One region of the Streptomyces lydicamycinicus genome, then DNA from elsewhere that is predicted to be linked to it. Evidence: riboswitches for the same ligand, from Rfam matches in the RefSeq annotation. Region 1 holds a riboswitch; each other region holds the start of a gene.
What was found. Region 1 has a riboswitch for cobalamin ahead of TU31_RS13985 (SCO2321 family membrane protein). Riboswitches for the same ligand answer to the same signal wherever they lie in the genome.
Positions count from the first base shown of each region.

Region 2: another riboswitch for cobalamin. It lies ahead of TU31_RS03150 (ribonucleoside-diphosphate reductase subunit alpha); the one in region 1 lies ahead of TU31_RS13985 (SCO2321 family membrane protein).
Region 3: another riboswitch for cobalamin. It lies ahead of metE (5-methyltetrahydropteroyltriglutamate--homocysteine S-methyltransferase); the one in region 1 lies ahead of TU31_RS13985 (SCO2321 family membrane protein).

Region 1 covers NZ_BBNO01000004.1:168,612-173,996, forward strand. The annotation lists gene TU31_RS13975 (aldehyde dehydrogenase) at 1-1,418, opposite strand, end outside; gene TU31_RS13980 (Strvi_7410 family MBL fold metallo-hydrolase) at 1,754-2,836, shown strand; cobalamin riboswitch at 3,148-3,307, shown strand; gene TU31_RS13985 (SCO2321 family membrane protein) at 3,479-4,786, shown strand; gene TU31_RS13990 (SCO2322 family protein) at 4,786-5,385, shown strand, end outside.
Region 2 covers NZ_BBNO01000001.1:729,023-734,407, reverse strand. The annotation lists gene TU31_RS03170 (GntR family transcriptional regulator) at 1-56, shown strand, start outside; gene TU31_RS03165 (DUF3311 domain-containing protein) at 264-524, shown strand; gene mctP (monocarboxylate uptake permease MctP) at 563-2,188, shown strand; cobalamin riboswitch at 2,514-2,666, shown strand; gene TU31_RS03150 (ribonucleoside-diphosphate reductase subunit alpha) at 2,827-5,262, shown strand; gene TU31_RS03145 (ribonucleotide-diphosphate reductase subunit beta) at 5,262-5,385, shown strand, end outside.
Region 3 covers NZ_BBNO01000008.1:272,386-277,770, forward strand. The annotation lists gene TU31_RS27490 (DUF6777 domain-containing protein) at 1-270, shown strand, start outside; gene TU31_RS27495 (L,D-transpeptidase family protein) at 502-1,677, shown strand; gene TU31_RS27500 (aldo/keto reductase) at 1,760-2,818, opposite strand; cobalamin riboswitch at 3,005-3,192, shown strand; gene metE (5-methyltetrahydropteroyltriglutamate--homocysteine S-methyltransferase) at 3,365-5,385, shown strand, end outside.

The DNA.
Region 1 (5,385 bases):
TCCAGGTATTCGCCGAAGCCCTCGGGCCCGAACTCCCGCCCGATGCCGGAGTTCTTGTAGCCGCCGAACGGGCCGAGCATGTCGATGCTGAAGGTGTTCACCGAGTACGTACCGGTGCGCACCTGCCGGGCGATCTCGATGCCGTGGTCGACATCGGCCGTCCACACCGAGCCGGAGAGCCCGTAGTCGGAGTCGTTGGCGATCCGTACCGCCTCCGCCTCGTCGTCGTACGGCAGCAGGCAGATCACCGGGCCGAAGATCTCCTCACGAGCGATCCGCATGGAGTTGGCGACCTCGCCGAAGAGGGTCGGCTCGACGTACCAGCCCGTGGTCTGCCCCTTGGGGCGGCCGCCGCCGGTCAGCACCTTGGCGCCCTCCTGCTGTCCGACCGCGATGTAGTCCAGGGAGCGCTGCTGCTGACGGCGGGCGACCAGCGGGCCGACTTCGGTGGCCGGATCCAGCGGGTCGCCGACGGTGAGCGCCGAAGCGGCCGCGGTGAACCGCTCGGCGATCTCGTCATAGTGGCTGCGCGGGGCGAGAATCCGCGTCTGGGCCACACACGCCTGGCCGTTGATCATCCAGGCGAACGGCACGATCCCGGCCACCGCCGCGTCCAGATCCGCGTCCGGCAGGATCACCGCAGCGGACTTGCCGCCGAGCTCCAGCGTGACCCGGCTGAGGTTGCGGGCCGCGACCTCCATCACCCGCTTTCCGGCCGCCACCGAGCCGGTGAACGACACCTTGTCCACCCCGGGGTGCCCGACGAGGTACTCGCTCACCTCGCGGTCCGCCGGCAGGATCGACAGCACCCCCGCCGGCAGCCCGGCCCCCGTGGCGATCTCCGCGAGCAGATACGCGTCCAGCGGGGTCTCCGGTGACACCTTCAGCACCACCGAGCAGCCGGCCAGCAGCGCCGGCGCGAGCTTGGCTGCGGCGGTGAACTGCGGGACGTTCCACGGCACCACGGCCGCGACCACCCCGGCCGGTTCCCGCCGCACCAGCAGCGGCCCCAGCACCCCGCCCCGCCGCTCCTCGAACGGGAAGTCGCGGGCCACCGTGAGCGCCGCGTCCCACACCAGCATCGCGGCCAGCGACTGCACCATGACGCCGGAGGTGAACGGGGTGCCGTTCTCCGCGCTGATGACCTTGGCGATCTCCTCGCTGCGCGCCGCGAAAGCGTCCTTGATACGGGTCACCACCGCGATCCGGTCCGCCAGCGGGGCGTTCGCCCACACCCCGGACGCGAAGGACGTACGGGCCGCGGCCACCGCACGGTCGACGTCGGCCCGCGAGGCGTGCGGCACCCGGCCGATGACCTGTTCGGTGTGCGGCGAGACGACCTCGATCGTGTCCCGGCCGGCCGGATCGACCCACTCACCGCCTATGTAGAGCTTTCCGTGCTCGACGAGGTCGCTCATCGCTGCCGCCTCCTGCGGGTCGGCCGCCTGTTCCGGCGGTCCCTGCCGGTTCGCTGTCGTTGCCGGTTCGCTGTCGTTGCCGGTTCGGTGTCGTTGCCGGTTCGCTTTCGGTACCGGTTCGCTGTCGTTGCCGAGGTGCCTCGGGCACGGTTACTGACGAGGCATCAGGCGACTCATTCCTCAGGAACTGATACCAGTTCTAGTTGGAGGAGTCCACGGCACCGGCCGAATCCCAACTCACCCTGTCCGGAGGGGTACTTCAAGCCGCTTTGAAACCAGTTCTAGTTATAGTGAGGCCGGGTACCGGGTGTATGCCACACCGAGAGGGGACCGGGATGACCGCGCAGGTGACCGACCACAAGGGCGGGGTGTGGAGCATCGCCGTCCCCATCCCGGACAACCCGCTCGGCCACACCCTCGTCCACCTCCTGGAGACCGACCGCGGGCCGGTGCTCATCGACACCGGCTGGGACGACCCGGACTCCTGGGACGCCCTCGTCGCCGGCGTCACCGCCTGCGGGTTCGCCCTCACCGACCTCCACGGCGTCCTGATCACCCACCACCACCCCGACCACCACGGCCTGTCCGCCAAGGTCCGGGAGGCCGGCGGCGCCTGGATCGCGATGCACGCCGCCGACACCGCGGTGGTCCGCCGCACCCGCGCGGCCGAACCGGGCCAGTGGCTCGACTACCTGCTCGCCAAGCTCACGGCGGCGGGCGCACCGGACGACCATCTGGCGCCCCTGCGGAAGGCCCGCGCCACAGGGAACGGCCGGAAGCTGCCCGGCCGGCAGGCCGCGCTGCCGGACCGCGGCATCGACCCCGGCGAACTGCTCGACCTGCCGGGGCGCCGGGTACGCGCCATCTGGACGCCCGGACACACCCCCGGCCATGTGTGCCTCCACCTGGAGGAGGAACACCCCTCGGCACGGACGCCCGGTTTCGGCCGGCTGTTCTCCGGCGATCACCTCCTGCCCGGCATCACCCCGCACATCGGCCTGTACGAGGCCCCGGACGACGAGGGGAGTCCGCCCGGCCCGCACGGCATGGAGGGCTCGGGGGAGGACACCGACCCCCTGGGCGACTACCTCGACTCCCTCGAACGCGTCGGCCGGCTCGACCCCGCCGAGGTCCTGCCCGCCCATCAGCATGCCTTCACCGACGCCGGCGGCCGGGTGCGCACGCTCATCGCCCACCACGAAGAGCGGCTGGCCCAGCTCAGATCCCTGCTCCAGGAACCCCGCACCGTCTGGCAGCTCGCCATGGCCATGGAGTGGAACCGCCCGTGGGAGCAGATCCCTTACGGATCCCGCAACATCGCCGTCTCGGAGGCCGAGGCCCATCTGCGCCGGCTGGTGAAGCAGGGGCGGGCGGAGTGGGTGCCGGGGTCGGATCCGGTGCGGTATCAGGCGGTGTGAGGGGGCGGGCCTCTCGCGTTGCCGCTGTCCTGGTTCGTGCAGCTTCTTGTTGCTGTGTACCCGGCGGCCGGGGGCGGGGTCGGGGCCGGCCGGTGCGCGGCCGGTTCGGTGACCGACTTCCGGTCCCGCCCCGTGCGCGGACCCCGCCGTGCTCGCGCCCGGCTCCTGCCCTGCTCGTGCCCGGTGCCCGTCCGTCCGCCCATACCCGGCGCCGGTGCGCCCGTCCTGTGCGCGGCTCGCGCGCCGCTCCGCCCCGCTCGTGCCGGATTTCGTCGGCTCGTACGTGCGAGCGAGCGCCCGCCGGGTGCCGGTTAAGGTGTGCGGGACAACTTCATCCGTACCCGATCGGGGGAAGCCGGTGGAAATCCGGCGCTGACCCGCAACCGTGAGGACGGCCCGTCCGTACCGCGCCGGCTGGCCCGGCAGGACGGCCGTACGAGCCGGAACACCCGAGGGGGCACGACCAAGGCTCCCGCCACCGGAACCGTCCGCCACAGGGGCGGCCGGTGCGCGGCACCGTCGAGGTATACGGAGCTGAGCCCGGTGCCGTCGCGTCCGCGATCCAAGGGGATCGCCGCGCGGGCGGTCGGCCGAGCACGGCTGCGTACATCGCCGCGACCCGACCCGAGAGGCACCGACCCGATGGCCCCCATGGCTTCCATGGCTCACCAGGCCCCCCTGACGCACCCCGTCGCCTTCCTGGCGCGCCGCGCCGCCACGGCGCTGGCGGCCGCGGCGGTGCTGGGCGCGGCCGCTGCCCCCGCCGCGTACGCCGACGACGCTGCCCCGTCCGCGTCCCCCAAGAAGCTGCCGGACGGCCTGTACGGCACCAAGGACCCGCAGTACGACGGGGTGTGGCGGCAGTCGCTCGCGCTGCTTGCGCAGGACACGGTGGGGGTGCGGCCGGCCGCGTCCGGCGTGCGCTGGCTGGTCGGGCAGCAGTGCGCCGACGGCGCGTTCACCGCCTTCCGCGCCGAGCCCGGCAAGTCCTGTGACGCCAAGACCATGCGGGACACCAACCAGACGGCCGCCGCGGTGCAGGCGCTGGCCGCGCTCGGCGGGCACGGCGACTCCGTGCAGAAGGCCGTGGGCTGGCTGAAATCGGTGCAGAACGACGACGGCGGCTGGAGCTCGATGCCCGGTTCGGCCAGCGACGCCAACTCCACGTCCGTGGTCATCGGCGCGCTCGCGGCGGCGGGTGAGAAGCCGCGGTCGGTGACCTCGAAGAAGGGCGGCAAGACCCCGTACGACGGGCTGCTCACCTTCCAGCTGGGCTGTGACGCGAAGGAGGGCGAGCGCGGCGCGTTCACCTTCCAGCTCAAGGGCGCCGCCCCGAACGCCGACGCCACCGCGGCCGCCGCGACCGGAGCGCTCGGCAAGGGCTTTGTCGTCGAGCCCGCGGACCAGCGGGCAGACGCCCCGGTCAAGCCGCTGAACTGCAAGGACGGCGGGGACGCGAAGAAGGACGATCCGGAGCGGGCCGCGGCGGGCGGCGACGCCTACCTCGTCGCGCAGCTCGACAAGAACGGGCAGCATCTGCTCTCCGCGATGCCGGGCGCCGAGAAGCAGCCCGATGTCGGCAACACAGCCGACGCCGTGGTGGCGCTGGCGGCCGGCGGGCACGGTGCCGCTGCCGCCAAGCCGCTGAAGTGGCTGGAGAAGAACGCCACGGACTGGGCCAAGCAGAACGGGCCCGCCGCCTACGCCCAGCTGGTGCTGGCCGCGCACGCCACCGGCACCGACCCGCGTTCCTTCGGCGGCACCGACCTGGTGGCCGCGCTCAACGCCACCGGCCCCGAGCCGGCCGCCGCGGCGCAGAAGGACACCGGGGACGCCGACGACACCACGGACGGCGGCGGCATCGGGGTGTGGTGGGTCATCGGTGTCGGCCTCGCCATCGGCGCCGGTATCGGGTTCCTGCTGAGCAGCCGTAAGAAGAATCAGCTCTGATGCGGCGGACCAGGATCGCCGGCGCCGTACTGCTGGCCGGTACGGTCACCGGCCTGGCCGCCGGGCCCGCGCAGGCGCAGGAGTACCGCTACTGGTCGTTCTGGGACGGCAAGGGCAGCTCCTGGGCGTATGCCACCGAAGGGCCGGCCACTCAGCGGCCGGCCGACGGCGCGGTCGAGGGCTTCCGCTTCACCGTCGGCGCCGACTCCGCCGGGGCCGGTAAGCCGCGCCCGGCCGCCGACTTCGACGCGATCTGCCGCGACACCCCCGCCAAGGACGGCCGCAAGCGGATCGGCATCGTGCTGGACTTCGGCACCGCGGCGGACGCGCCCGCCGGCGAGCGGCCGCCGGCGGCGAGGTCGGAGTGTGCGCAGGTGCCGGAGGACGCCTCGGCCGGCGAGGCGCTGGCGGCGGTCGCCCGGCCGCTGCGCTATGACGCCAACGCCCTGCTGTGTGCCATCGCCGGCTACCCGAAGGCGGGTTGCGCGGAGGCGGTGAACGGATCGAAGGACGGAACGAAGGGCCGAGCGAAGGGTTCCGCGTCCTCCGCTGCGCCGTCCGCGGGGGCGGCGCAGGACCGTGCCGACGGGGGCGGTGGA
Region 2 (5,385 bases), on a different contig from region 1:
TCTACCGCGGCGACCGTTACAAGTTCGTCGCCCGGCTGCAACGCCCCACGGACTGACCCAGGACCCGCGCCGGGCGGACAGCGCTCCGCCCGGCCTTCCCCTGCCCTGCCGCCGCCGGGTCCGCCCCCTGGGGCCGGCGGCGCAGGTCGCGGCCGGGTGGATTCTTGATACCGATATGCGGACAGCTAGTGACGCGTGCCACTGCCCTGCCATAGATTTCCAGCCGATCGCACAGGAGACAGCCAGGGGACGGAGCCACGGTCATGACCCAGTCAGCCGCATCACCGGTTCGCAGACAGGTCGTCACGCCCACGCGTGTGGTGGCCGGACTCTGCCTGATCGCTCCGTTCGTGGCGATGCTGTGGGTGAGCTCGTACGCCAAGATCGAGCCGACGATCATCGGGATCCCGTTCTTCTACTGGTACCAGATGCTGTGGGTGCTGATCTCGACCGCGCTCACCACCCTCGCCTACAAGCTCGTGCAGCGTGAGCAGCGCGCCCGCAAGGGCGGTGCGGACCAGTGACTCCCACGAGCGCGCTCGCCGCCTCCCAGACCCAGGGCATCAACGGCGTCGCCCTGGCCGTCTTCGTCTTCTTCTTCCTGGCCGTGACGGTCATGGGCTTCCTGGCCGCCCGCTGGCGCAAGGCGGAGGAGTCCGCCAACCTCGACGAGTGGGGGCTGGGCGGCCGCAGCTTCGGCACCTGGGTGACGTGGTTCCTGCTGGGCGGGGACCTCTACACCGCGTACACGTTCGTGGCCGTCCCTGCGGCGATCTACGCGGCGGGCGCGGCCGGCTTCTTCGCCGTGCCGTACACGATCCTGGTCTACCCGCTGATCTTCACCTTCCTCCCCCGCCTGTGGTCGGTCTCGCACAAGCACGGCTACGTCACCACCTCCGACTTCGTCCGCGGCCGCTTCGGCTCCAAGGGCCTGTCACTGGCCGTGGCGCTCACCGGCATCCTGGCCACGATGCCGTACATCGCCCTCCAACTGGTCGGCATCCAGGCCGTCCTGGACGTGATGGGCATCGGCGGCGGCGAGCACACCAACTGGTTCGTCAAGGACCTGCCGCTGCTGATCGCGTTCGCCGTGCTGGCCGCGTACACCTACTCCTCGGGGCTGCGGGCGCCGGCGCTGATCGCGTTCGTCAAGGACGGGCTGATCTACCTCGTCATCGCGGTGGCGATCATCTACATCCCGATCAAGCTGGGCGGCTTTGACGCGATCTTCGACTCGGCCGGCAAGGCGCTGGCCCAGCCCGGTGCCGTGCCCGGCAAACCGCGTGGCGAGCTGGTCAGCGGCCCCAACGCCCAGTGGGCGTACGCGACCCTGGCGCTCGGCTCGGCGCTGGCGCTCTTCATGTACCCGCACTCGATCACCGCGACGCTGTCCTCGCGCAGCCGCAATGTGATCCGCCGCAACACCACCATCCTGCCGCTGTACTCCCTCATGCTGGGCCTGCTGGCGCTGCTCGGCTTCATGGCGATCAAGGCCGGCACGGACATCCAGGGCAACCCGCAGCTGGCCATCCCGCAGCTGTTCGAGGACATGTTCCCGAGCTGGTTCTCCGGTGTGGCGTTCGCCGCGATCGGCATCGGCGCGCTGGTGCCCGCGGCCATCATGTCGATCGCCGCGGCCAACCTCTTCACCCGCAACGTCTACAAGGACTTCCTCAAGCCGGGCGCCACGCCCGAGCAGGAGCACAAGGTCGCCAAGCTGGTCTCGCTGCTGGTGAAGGTCGGCGCGCTGGTCTTCGTCCTCACCATGGACAAGACCGTCGCGATCAACTTCCAGCTGCTGGGCGGCATCTGGATCCTCCAGACCATGCCGTCCCTGGTCGGCGGCCTCTTCACCCGCTGGTTCCACCGCTGGGCGCTGCTGGCCGGCTGGGCGGTCGGCATGCTCTACGGCACGCTCGCGGCCTACGGCGTCGCCAGCCCGACCCAGAAGCACTTCGGCGGCTCCAGCGCGGAGATCCCCGGCATCGGTGAGATCGGCTACATCGGTCTGACTGCCTTCGTGCTGAACGTCGTGGTCACCGTCGTCCTGACCTTCGCCCTCAAGGCCGCCAAGGCCCCCGAGGGCATCGACGAGACCAGCCCCGCCGACTACACGGCGGACGCCGGCGACGAGGGCGTCGCCGTGGAACTGCCGCCGGCCACGGAAAAGGCACCGGCAGGCCACTGAGCCACCGGTCGGCCGGCTTCCGGCAACGGGCCGTCGCGTACCCTCCGGGGCGCGGCGGCCCGTTGGCGTTCGCCGTTCTTGACCTTCCCGTCGATGAGTTCCAACCGCGCGCCTTCTTCCAAGCGGGCGAGTATCCGGGCGGCCTCTTCGAAATGCTCGGTCTCCATGATGTGCGGCCGGCCGGCGAGCGCGGTCATGAGGCCTTCTCCTTCTTCCACGGGACGGAACAAAGAACTGTCACCGACCATAGCCAAGGCCACTGACAGGCACTGTGTGATCACTCACGACACACTAGATGTGGGGGTGCACTTGAGGGGCCACCCCCACATGTATGCTCGTCCTCGCTGTCGCCGCAGGGGAATCCGGTGGGAATCCGGAACTGTCCCGCAACGGTGTAGGAGCGCGCTCGGCCGGGCGGATACCGGCCCTGGGCGCGTGCCCGTGTAGTCCGAGGACCTGCCGACGGTACGTCCGCACCGCAAGGGGTGCGGTCGTCGATACGTCCGGGCCCCGAGGGTTGGGCCGGTGGACGCCGCGCGGTGTGCCCGCGCACCCCTGCCGTCTCGGGGTGCCGCATGCTCGCGTGCGCCCGTCGTGCCCGCCCCTCCCGGCCCCCGCCGAGTGAGGGAGAGCATCGCGTGACCATCGCGCCAACGGAGCCCGCGTCAGACGCCGAGGTCGTGCCGCCCGTGGTGGCCACGCCTCCCGGTACCGCCGACGGCGGACCGGGCGAGGACGGGCCGGGTGTCGCCCTGCTGCGCACCCTGACCCAGCTGACCGAGGACCTGACCGCGACCGACCCCGGCAAGGTGGCCGCCGCCGCCCTGCGCGGCCGGCACGCCGGCTCCGACGAGGCCGAACTGCGGTCGCTGGCCACCGATGCCGCGGCCGGTCTGATCGGTGACGAGCCGCAGTACTCCAAGCTCGCGGCGCGGCTGCTCACCCTCGCGATCTCGGAGGAGGCGGCCGGACAGGGGGCGGTCGCCTTCTCCGCCTCCGTCGAGGTCGGCCACCGCGAGGGGCTGATCGCCGACGAGACCGCGGAGTTCGTCCGGGCGCACGCCGCCCGGCTGGACGCGCTGGTCGACCGGGCGCTCGCCGACGGGGCCGACGACCGCTTCGGGTACTTCGGGCTGCGCACCCTGCACTCGCGCTACCTGCTGCGGCACCCCACCACCCGTCAGGTCATCGAGACCCCGCAGCACTTCCTGCTGCGGGTGGCCTGCGGTCTCGCCGAGGACCACAGCGACCGCGCGCTGGACGACGTCGCCGAGCTCTACCGGCTCACCAGCTCGCTGTCCTACCTGCCCTCCTCCCCCACCCTCTTCAACTCCGGCACCCGCCACCCGCAGATGTCGTCCTGCTATCTGCTGGACTCGCCGCTGGACGAGCTGGACTCGATCTACGACCGCTACCACCAGGTCGCCCGGCTCTCCAAGCACGCCGGCGGCATCGGTCTGTCGTACTCCCGCATCCGCGCCCGCGGTTCGCTGATCCGCGGCACCAACGGGCACTCCAACGGCATCGTGCCGTTCCTGCGCACCCTGGACGCCTCGGTCGCGGCCGTGAACCAGGGCGGCCGGCGCAAGGGCGCGGCCTGCGTCTACCTGGAGACCTGGCACGCGGACATCGAGGAGTTCCTGGAGCTGCGCGACAACACCGGTGAGGAGGCGCGCCGTACGCACAACCTGAACATCGCGCACTGGATCCCGGACGAGTTCATGCGCCGGGTGGAGGCGGACGCCGACTGGTCGCTGTTCTCGCCCTCGGACGCCCCGGAGCTGGTGGACCTGTGGGGCGACGAGTTCGACGCCGCCTACCGGAAGCTGGAGGCCGAGGGCCGGGCGCTCAAGCAGATCCCCGCCCGGGTGCTGTACTCCCGCATGATGCGCACCCTGGCGCAGACCGGCAATGGCTGGATGACGTTCAAGGACGCCGCCAACCGCACCGCCAACCAGACCGCCGAGCCCGGCCAGGTCGTGCACTCGTCCAACCTGTGCACGGAGATCCTGGAGGTGACGAACGACGGGGAGACCGCGGTCTGCAACCTGGGTTCGGTCAACCTCGCGGCGCACCTGGGTGACCACGGCGAGATGGACTGGGAGCGGCTGGACGCGACCGTCCGCACGGCCGTGACCTTCCTCGACCGCGTGGTGGACATCAACTTCTACCCGACCGAGCAGGCCGGGACGTCCAACTCCCGCTGGCGCCCGGTCGGTCTGGGCCTGATGGGCCTCCAGGACGTCTTCTTCCGGCTGCGGCTGCCCTTCGACTCGCCCGAGGCGCAGGAGCTGTCGACCCGTATCTCCGAGCGGATCATGCTCGCCGCCTACGAGGCGTCCGCCGACCTCGCCGAGCGGCACGGCCCGCACCCGGCGTGGTCCGCGACCCGCACCGCCCGCGGGGTGCTGCACCCGGACCACTACCCGAACGCCGAGCCCCGCTGGGCGGACCGCTGGGCGGCGCTGCGCGCCCGTATCGCCACGACCGGTATGCGCAACTCGCTGCTGCTGGCGATCGCGCCGACCGCGACCATCGCGTCGATCGCGGGCGTGTACGAGTGCATCGAGCCGCAGGTCTCCAACCTCTTCAAGCGCGAGACGCTGTCCGGTGAGTTCCTCCAGGTCAACGCGTATCTGATCGAGGAGCTCAAGGCGCTGGGGCTGTGGGACGCGCGGACCCGGGACGCGCTGCGCGAGGCCAACGGCTCGGTGCAGGACGTCGAGTGGATCCCGGCGGAGGTCCGGGCGCTGTACCGCACCGCCTGGGAGATCCCGCAGCGCGCGCTGATCGACATGGCCGCGGCCCGTACGCCGTACCTGGACCAGAGCCAGTCGCTGAACCTGTTCATGGCGTCCCCGACCATCGGCAAGCTCAGCTCGATGTACGCCTACGCCTGGAAGCGCGGCATCAAGACGACGTACTACCTGCGTTCGCGGCCGGCGACCCGGATCGCCCAGTCGGCGCGCGGCACCGCGGCCGCCGCCCCCGCCCCCGTCCCGCAGCAGGCCACCGACCCCGAGGCGGTCGCCTGCTCCCTGGAAAACCCCGAGTCCTGCGAGGCCTGCCAGTAATGACGACCGCACCTGAAACCAACGCCGCGGCAGCGCACACCGCCACCACCGGTGAGAAGAACCTCCTCGACCCGGGCTTCGAGCTGACCCTGCGTCCGATGCGGTACCCGGAGTTCTACGACC
Region 3 (5,385 bases), on a different contig from region 1:
TCGACCGGAGGGAGCACGACCGGCTCGCCGAACGGTGGCGGCACCACCACCGGGAGCACCAACGGGGAAACCACCACCGGGACCACCACCGGCGAAACCACCACCACCGGGAGCACCACCGGCGAGAACACCACCGGGAACACGACCGGGAACACGACCGGCGAGAACACCACCGGGAACACCACCGGCGACACCACCACCGGCGGGAACACCGGCGGTCAGTCGGCCCAGGCCGGAGTCACGGGCGGTGGCTCACCGCCCTCCGGCTGACACCCGGGCGGGACCGGAAAGCAGAGGAAGCGGCGGGCGACCGGAAGGCCGTCCGCCGCTTTTTCACGTTTCCGATATCGAACTGTGTCCTGGTAATCCGGTGCACCGGACAACCACCCGAGCAGACAGACCCTCTGCATAGTCGGCGGGTCCACAGGCAGCCCTTGACGGCCACCCCGTGACGGGGCCGGGATCCGCCGCTGCCAGCTGTTCTGCTTCGGAAGGACCCCCGTGCTCGCCGGACCACGTCGCCACTCCGCCCGGTTGATACCCGCCCTGACCGCGGCTGCCGCGCTGCTGACCGCGTGCGGCGGCGGCGCCGATGCGTCGAAGGCCGACCAGCCGGCCACCAAGGTGACCGTCACCCCGGCCGCCGGAAAGACCCCGGCCAAGCTCGGCTCCCAGATATCCGTACAGGCCGACGGGGGCAAGCTGACCTCGGTCGAGGTCGAGAACGACAAGGGCGGCAAGGTCGCCGGACAGCTCTCCGGTAACGGCGCGTCATGGAAGTCGGACGGCAAGGTCATGCCGGATACCACGTACACCGTGCGCACGAAGGCCAAGTCCGACGGGGGCAAGGAGTCCTCGGCCACCTCGAAGTTCACCACGGAGCAGGCCGGCAAGGTCAACAAGCTCACCAACACCCCGTCCGGCGGGACGACCGTGGGCACCGGAATGCCGGTCTCGATCCTCTTCGACAACCCGATAGCCAAGGACCGGCAGGCCGAGATAGAGCGGGCGCTGAAGGTGACCACCCAGCCGAAGGTCGAGGGCTCCTGGGGCTGGGTCAAGGACTACTCCGGCAAGGACCGGATCGACTGGCGGCCCAAGGACTACTGGCCGTCCGGCACCAAGGTCTCCGTGCAGGGCGCGCTGTCCGGCATCAACTCCGGTGACGGCGGCTGGTTCGCCCGGGACTACAACTTCAGCTTCCGCATCGGCGCCGACCACAAGGCCGTCATCGACGTCCCCTCGCACACCATGACGATGTACGAGAACGGCAAGAACGTCGGCAGCATCCGCGGCTCCGCCGGCTCCCCGCAGGACCCGACCCGCGGCGGCGTGCACACCGTACGCAGCAAGAACGCGGCCGAGACGATGGACTCCTCCACCATCGGCCACGGCGACGAGTGGAGCCTGGACTCCAAGTGGGTCACCCACCTCACCGCGTCCGGGACCTTCCTGCACTCCGCCCCGTGGAACAAGTCGATCGGCGTGGAGAACAACAGCCACGGCTGCTTCGGCATGACCACCTCGGACGCCAAGAGGGCCTATGACTTCCTGACGATCGGCTCCACGGTCGAGGTGAAGGGCACCACCAACACCAACAAGACCGATGTCGGCAACGGCCTGGAGGTCTGGCAGGAGAGCTGGCAGCAGTGGCAGCAGCGCAGCGCGCTGCGCTGACCCGGCCCGCGCTCCCGCGGTAGCGAAACGGACGCCGTCGCCTGACTGTTCAGGCGGCGGCGTCCGGCGTCGGGGCGTCCGGTCAGCGGATCTCGCTCGCCGTACGGCGGTAGGTGGAGCGCCGGTCCTCGATCTCGGCCCAGCGGTCGCCGTAGACGTTCTCGATGACGCCCGGCTGCCGCAGGAAGTCGTGCGGGAAGCCCAGCGGCACCTCGCTGGTCCGGTCGAGCCGGTCCAGCGCGTCGGCGTCCAGGGTGACGTCGACGGCGCCGAGGTTGTCGGCCAGCTGGCTCTCCTTGGTGGCGGCGACGATCGGAACGATGTTGCCGGGCCGGCTGCGCAGCCATGCCAGGGCCACCTGCGCGGGGCTCCAGCCGCCCTGCTCGGCGACCTCCAGCACCGCGGTGAGGGTCTCCTCCTCGTGGTGGTTCGGGGTAGCGCCGTCGTCCATGGTGGCCAGCCGGCCGGTCTCCCCTCGGCGGTACTTGCCGGTGAGCTTGCCGGCCGCGAGCGGTGCCCAGGCCAGCACGGCCAGATCGAAGGCGCGGGCCTGCGGGAGCAGTTCCCGCTCCGGCGTCCGCTCCAGCAGGTTGTAGCGCAGCTGCGAGCCCGCGAACGCGGTCCAGCCGCGCAGCTCGGCAAGGGTGTTGGCCTGGGCGATCTCCCAGGCGGGCCAGTCGGACACGCCGATGTAGAGCACCTTGCCCGAGCGCACCACGTCATCGAGCGCCCGCATGACCTCCTCCACGGGCGTGAAGTTGTCCCGGGCGTGCACCCACAGCACATCGAGGTAGTCGGTGCGCAGCCGGTCCAGGCTCGCCTCCACCGACCGCACCAGGTTCTTGCGGTGGTTGCCCGCCGCGTTCATATCGCCCTGGTGGGTCATGCAGGTGTACTTGCTCGCCAGGACGAAGCGGTCCCGGCGCCCTTCCAGCAGCGCACCGAGGGTCCGCTCGGAGGCGCCGCCGGTGTAGATGTTCGCGGTGTCGATGAAATTGCCGCCCGCGTCCGCGTAGGCGTCCAGGATCCGGCCGCTGGTGTCCTCGGCGGCGTCCCGGCCCCGGTCGTCGCCCATGGTCATGGCGCCCAGGCTCAGCTCGCTCACCCGCAGACCGGTCCTGCCGAACAGTGTGTAGCGCACGAGGTTCCCTTCGTTCAACGACAGCGGTAAGTCGTGCGCCCACGCTAGGAGCTGGAGCGCACTCCAGGGCAAGCCACGGCACCGCGGGCGGGGGCGCGTTGCCTTCCCCACGGTGGCCGATGTCACCTACGGGAGATCCGGTCGCGGTGTCCGATCCGGGCGGCAGCGCCTAGGGTGGCCGGTGCGACTGGTTCGCCCTGCCCGCCAGGCAGGCGCGTCGTAAGAGGGAACCCGGTGGAATTCCGAGACTGCCCCGCAGCGGTGAGTGGGAACGACCGCCGTCATACGCACTGGGCCCGGCCGGGTCTGGGAAGCGACGGCCAGTAGATGTCCGCCTTCGGCGGATGCGCCCGCGAGTCCGAAGACCTGCCAGTGCCCCCGCGCGACCGGTGCGCGGGGTGATCTCGGTGACCTCGAGGGCGGGTCGGCGGACACTCAGGCGGGCACGGCCGGCGGAAGAGCGCCGGGTCCCGCCGGGTTTGCCGTCCCTTCGCGCCCTCGACCCGTCCCGTGGTCCATGGAGACAGACTCGCGAAGGAGAGTTCCGTGACCAGCAGGTCCGCAGCCGCGGCAGCACGAGCGACCGTGCACGGCTACCCCCGTCAGGGGCCGAACCGTGAACTGAAGAAGGCCATCGAGGGCTACTGGAAGGGCCGTGTGAGCGCCGAGGCGCTCCGTACCACCGCCGCCGGGCTGCGCCGCGCCAATTGGGAGCAGCTCGCCCGGGCCGGTGTCCATGAGGTGCCGACCGGCGACTTCTCGTACTACGACCACGTCCTGGACACCAGCGTGATGGTCGGCGCGATCCCGGCGCGGCACCGCGCCGCGGTGGCCGCCGATCCCCTGGACGGCTACTTCGCGATGGCCCGCGGCACCCAGGACCTGGCGCCGCTGGAAATGACCAAGTGGTTCGACACCAACTACCACTATCTCGTACCGGAGTTGGGGCCGGACACGGTCTTCGCCGCGGACTCCGCCGAGCAGGTCGCCCAGCTGACGGAGGCACTCGGCCTCGGGCTCGCCGCGCGGCCGGTCCTCGTCGGGCCCGTCACCTACCTCCTGCTGGCCAAGCCCGCGCCCGGCGTCGCGGCCGGCTTCGACCTGCTGACGCTGCTCGACCGGCTGCTGCCCGTCTACGCCGAGGTGCTCGCCGATCTGCGGGCGGCCGGTGCCCACTGGGTGCAGCTGGACGAGCCGGCGCTGGTCCAGGACCGCTCCCCCGCCGTGCTGAACGCCGCGGCCCGCGCCTACCGGGACCTCGGCACGCTCACCGACCGCCCGCAGCTGCTGGTCGCCTCGTACTTCGACCGGCTGGGCGAGGCACTGCCGGTGCTGGCCAAGGCACCCGTCGAGGGTCTGGCGCTGGACTTCACCGGGCCCGCGGCCGGCAACCTCCAGGATCTCGCGGCGGTCGGCGGACTGCCCGGCAAGCGGCTGGTCGCCGGTGTCGTCAACGGCCGCAATATCTGGATCAACCACTACGAGCAGTCGCTGGCGACCCTGGGCACGCTGCTCGGGCTGGCCGAGCGGGTCGATGTGTCGTCCTCCTGCTCGCTGCTGCACGTCCCGCTGGACACCGGGGCCGAGCGGGACATCGACCCGCAGATCCTCCGCTGGCTGGCCTTCGCCCGGCAGAAGACCACGGAGATCGTGACGCTGGCGCGCGGTCTGGCCCGGGGCACCGACACCATCGCGGCCGAACTCGCCGCCAACCGCGCGGACCTGGCCTCCCGGGCGGGCTCGGCACTCACCCATGACCCGGCGGTGCGCGCCCGCGCGGCGGCCGTGACCGAGGCCGACGGCCGCCGTTCCCAGCCGTACGCCGAGCGGTCCGCCGCCCAGCGCGCGCACCTCCGGCTGCCGCTGCTGCCGACCACCACCATCGGCTCGTTCCCGCAGACCGCCGCACTGCGCACGGCGCGGGCGGATCTGCGGGCCGGGCGGCTGGACGCCGAGGGGTACGAGGAGCGGATCTCGGCGGAGATCCGCGAGGTGCTCGCCTTCCAGGAGAAGGCCGGGATCGACGTCCTGGTGCACGGGGAACCGGAACGCAACGACATGGTCCAGTACTTCGCCGAGCAGCTGACCGGCTACCTCGCCACCCAGCACGGCTGGGTGCAGTCCTACGGCACCCGTTACGTCCGGCCGCCGGTGCTGGCCGGGGACATCTCCCGTCCCGAGCCGATGACGGTGCGCTGGACCCGCTATGCCCAGTCGCTCACCGAGCGGCCGGTCAAGGGCATGCTCACCGGCCCGGTCACCATGCTCGCCTGGTCCTTCGTCCGCGACGACCAGCCGCTGGGCGACACCGCCCGCCAGGTGGCGCTCGCGCTGCGCGACGAGGTCAACGACCTGGAGGCGGCGGGCACTTCGGTCATCCAGGTCGATGAGCCCGCGCTGCGCGAGACGCTGCCGCTGCGGGCGGCCGGCCACGCCGCGTACCTGGCCTGGGCCACCGAGGCGTTCCGCCTCACCACCGGCGGGGTCCGTCCGGCCACCCAGATCCACACCCATATGTGCTACGCGGAGTTCGGTGACATCCTCCGGGCCATCGAGGACCTCGACGC